DNA from 2 places in the Streptomyces krungchingensis genome. Region 1 is predicted to be linked to the other one. Evidence: riboswitches for the same ligand, from Rfam matches in the RefSeq annotation. Region 1 holds a riboswitch; the other holds the start of a gene.

Evidence for each region. Region 1 has a riboswitch for thiamine pyrophosphate ahead of ACSYGO_RS04950 (purine-cytosine permease family protein). Riboswitches for the same ligand answer to the same signal wherever they lie in the genome.
Region 2: another riboswitch for thiamine pyrophosphate. It lies ahead of thiO (glycine oxidase ThiO); the one in region 1 lies ahead of ACSYGO_RS04950 (purine-cytosine permease family protein).

Annotation. Positions count from the first base shown of each region.
Region 1 covers NZ_JBPUKY010000001.1:1,071,531-1,073,725, reverse strand. Annotated here, with positions in the region: gene ACSYGO_RS04950 (purine-cytosine permease family protein) at 1-1,197, opposite strand, end outside; TPP riboswitch at 1,188-1,282, opposite strand; gene ACSYGO_RS04945 (alpha/beta fold hydrolase) at 1,448-2,195, shown strand, end outside.
Region 2 covers NZ_JBPUKY010000001.1:3,379,500-3,381,694, forward strand. Annotated here, with positions in the region: gene ACSYGO_RS15050 (NAD(P)/FAD-dependent oxidoreductase) at 1-595, opposite strand, end outside; gene ACSYGO_RS15055 (hypothetical protein) at 624-1,028, opposite strand; TPP riboswitch at 1,081-1,193, shown strand; gene thiO (glycine oxidase ThiO) at 1,191-2,195, shown strand, end outside.

The sequences.
Region 1 (2,195 bases):
GGTGACGTCGAACGCGGCACCCCCGCGGGCGCGGGCTCGCGCGACCCAGTCCACGACGACGATCGCGACGAACCCGGGGATCCAGTAGCCGACGAACAGCAGCACGTTCTGGAACCGCGTGGTGGTGTCGGCCGCGTGCATCCACAGCACCAGCGGGAAGCCGAGCACGGCGGCGAGCGCGGCGGCCACCGGGCGGGGCACACGCACCCCCACGGTCTGCAGTGCCAGCGAACCGCTGTAGTCGTTCATCGCGTTGCTGCACACCGCCGCCAGCGCCACCGCCAGCAGTCCGAACGCACCGGCGGCCCCGCCGCCCAGCAACTCGTCGACGCCCGCGGCCGTCTGGTCCGTGAGCACGGACGCGCCCCACAGTCCGAGGGCCTGCACGGCCACGAACGACACCACGAGACCGAGCAGCGTGCACCAGAACATGCGCGTACGGGAGGTGCCCCGCGGCAGATACCGGCTGAAGTCCGTCGCGTACGGAGCCCAGGACAGGGCGAGGCTCAGCGCGATGGTGCTGGTCAGCACGAACGCGCCCGCACGGTCGGCGCCCGCCGCCGCACCCGTCGAGGCGGGGTGGACACCGTCCAGCATCCGCCAGGCGATGACCGCGAACGAGGCGGCGAGCACGAAGGTCATGACGATCTGGAGGCGGTGGATCGCCTCGTACCCCAGGACGCCCAGTGCGCCCTGCGCGGCCATCATGACCAGCACTCCGATCCAGAACGGCCAGCCGCACAGCCGGGCCAGCGCGTCCCCGCCGAACAGCCCGATCAGCGCGTCCCAGGCCACCGACGACACCCACTGCAGGATGCCGGGCAACGCCACGGCACGGCCGAAGGCCAGCCGGGCCAGGGGGAGTTGGCCGGTCCCGGTGAGGCCGCCCCAGGTGCTCAGATACGCGGTGGGCAGGGCGCCGAGCACGGTGCCGAGGACGACCGCGGCGAGTGCGGTGCCGAAGTCCAGGCCGAGCGCGACGCCGATGGTCCCGGTGAACACACCCGTCATGGTCAGATTGGGGGCGAACCACACCGTGAACAGCCGTCCGGCCCCGCCGTAGCGGTTCCCCTCCGGGACCGGCTCGATTCCGTGTCCCTCGACCCTCAGGTCCCCGGGAGCGGCCGGCATCCTGCCGTCGAAGACGGCCGGCCGGCCATCGGCGGGCAGCCCGCCGGAAACATGCGCCAATGGCATGAAGACATCCCTCCGCCAGTACGAACTGGTTCAGGTTCGACGGGTGTGATCTCAGCCCTCGATCGGGGCACCCCGTGTCCGGTACGACGCACACCCTAACGGACGCCGCGACCGGCGGGTGAGCCCAGGTGTTAGCCCGTATGTCCGACGCGGGGGCGACGCCGCACACGTCCCGGCGGACACTGGGGGCAACCGTATGGCGGGCCGGCCCGCAGCCCTGTCATCCCCGGACGCGCTGAGGAGTCACGGCATGCCGCTTCTTCACTCGGGCGACCTGGGCATCCACTACCAGGTCGTCGGGGAGGGCGACCCGCTCGTCCTGGTCCACGGCTCCTGGAACGACCACACGTCGTGGCGGGCGGCCATCGACGCCGACGCCCGCGCGTCGTTCCGGGTGATCACCTACGACCGGCGGGGCCACGGCCGCAGCGAGGCGGCACCGGGCCAGGGCACCAGGCGGGAGGACGAGGACGACCTCGCGGCCGTGATCGAGCAGGTGGCGGGGGAGTCCGCGCACGTGGCGGGCAATTCGTTCGGGGCCTCGATCACGCTGGGCCTGGCCACACGGAGCCCCGGGCTGTTCCGGAGCGTCACCGCCCACGAACCCCCGCTGTTCGCGATCGTCGCCGACGACCAGGACGCCATGGCGGAACTCCGCCCGACCCAGGACTCCGTCGACGCGACCCTCGACCATCTCCGCAACGGCGAGTACGAGCAGGCCGCCTGGCTGTTCGTGGAGGAGGTCGCTCTGGGGCCGGGCATGTGGGACCGGCTGCCGGCCGAAGTGCGCGAGACGTTCGTGCACAACGCGCCCACCTGGTTGGACGAACAGTCCGACGCCGGCTGGGCGACCCTGGACCTCGACGGCCTCGCCCGCTGCTCCGTACCGCTCCTGCTGAGCCGGGGTTCCGAGAGCCCGGCCTGGACGGCGAAGGTCCTCGACCGGCTGGCGGCGGCCGCGCCACAGGCTTGCTACCAGGTCATCGAAGGGGCGGGGC
Region 2 (2,195 bases), 2.3 Mb from region 1:
AGGCGGCCATCGGCGCGGCCACCTCGGCGGGCAGCGCCCCGGCGAGGGGGCGGTCGGCGGCCTCGACGACCGTCACCGTGCAGCCGGCCTCGCGTGCCGCCGTGGCGAACTCGGCGCCGATCCAGCCGGCCCCGACGACCACGATGTCGTGCTGCCGGGCGAGGACGGGACGCAGCCGTTCCGCGTCGTCGAGGGTGCGCAGCAGATGGACGCCGGGCACCCCTTCGGCGCCGGGCAACCGGATCGGTTCGGCGCCGGTCGCGATGACCAGCACGTCGTACCGGACCGGCCCCGCCTCGGTGTCCAGCTCATGGTCGGCCGGGCGGACGCCGAGCGCCTCGCAGCCGAGCCGGAGGTCGATGTCCAGCGCCTCGAAGTCGACGTCGAAGGCCGAACCCTCGGACTTGCCGAGCAGCACGGCCTTGGACAGCGGCGGCCGGTCGTACGGCTGATGGGGCTCCGCGCCGATGAGGGTGACGGTGCCGGTGAAGCCCTGTTCGCGCAGGGCGACCGCGGTCTGGACACCGGCCATGCCCGCGCCCACGACGACGACCCGCCGCTTCGTGCGCTCCTGCGCCTGCGTCTGCTCGCTCACCTGATCACCATAGACACCTGACAATTCGTCAGTCAGCGGACGTGCTCAGTGAGCTGTTCCACACCTGCTCGTCCGCCGCCGGCGAATGCTCCACCCGGGCGACCTCCTCCACCGTGCTCGTCCCGCTGCCCGCCCGCGATTCCCACTCCCAGGTCTCCTCCAGGCGCAGCCGCCCGTCGGGCAGCTCCACCACGCGGGAGACGCAGTGGCCCGACGAGGTGTCGCCGGCACGCCCCAGCTGCACGTACCGGAAGTCGAGGCGGTCACCTTCACGGGTACCCACGAGGCGGCCGCGTACCACGTCGCCGCCCTCGTACTCGGCCCAGATCTCCCCGTTCCTCTCGTGGTAGACGAACCGGGTCCGGGTGCCCACCTGGCCGGGCGCCTGGTCGGCGACAGGGGCGAGGACGACGCCGTCGAGCGATCGGGCCATGGGCGGAGGCTCCCTTACTGAGACATGTGACGGCGGGCTAGGGTGGCCAACGTAAAGCACTCGCGGGAGCCCGGACGCACCGGGCTGAGAGGGAGGCTGGGCGGCCTCCGACCGTACGAACCTGATCCGGGTCATGCCGGCGAAGGGAGGGGCTGGACGCCCATGTCGTCACGAACGCCCGACGTCCTCGTCATCGGGGGCGGGATCATCGGCCTGGTCACGGCCTGGCGGGCCGCGCAACGCGGGATGGCCACCGCGATCGTGGACCCCGAGCCCGGCGGCGGGGCCGCTCAGGTCGCGGCCGGGATGCTCGCCGCCGTCACCGAACTGCACTACGGCGAACAGACCCTGCTGGGCCTCAACCTGGCCTCGGCACGCCGCTATCCGGACTTCGCCGCCGAACTCACCGAGGCGACCGGCCAGGAGCTGGGGTACCGCCGGTGCGGCACGCTGGCCGTCGCCCTGGACGCCGACGACCGTGCCCATCTGCGCGAACTGCACGCCCTGCAACGCCGGTCGGGGCTGGAGTCGGAGTGGCTGAGCGGCCGTGAGTGCCGCCGTCTGGAGCCGATGCTCGCGCCCGGCGTGCGCGGCGGCCTGCGGGTCGACGGCGACCACCAGATCGACCCCCGCCGGCTCGCCGGCGCCCTGGTCACGGCCTGCGAGCGGGCCGACGTGGTGTTCCACCGCACGTGGGCGGAGCGCCTGCGGGTCGAGGGCGGCAGGGCCGTGGGGGCCGTGACCACGGACGGCAGCGAACTGTCCGCGGGCCAGGTGGTGCTCGCCGCGGGGAGCCTGAGCGGGCGCCTGGCGGGCGTACCCGACGATGTGCTGCCGCCGGTGCGCCCCGTGAAGGGGCAGGTGCTGCGGCTGACGGTGCCGAAGCGGTACGCGCCGTTCCTGAGCCGCACGGTCCGTGCGGTCGTCCGGGGCAGCCAGGTCTATCTGGTGCCGCGGGAGAGCGGCGAGCTCGTCGTGGGCGCGACCAGTGAGGAGCTGGGCTGGGACACGACGGTGACCGCGGGCGGTGTCTACGAGCTGTTGCGCGACGCGCACGAGCTGGTGCCCGGCATCACCGAACTGCCGCTCACCGAGACGCGCGCCGGGCTGCGCCCCGGCTCGCCGGACAACGCGCCGCTGATCGGCCCGACCGGGCTGGACGGCCTC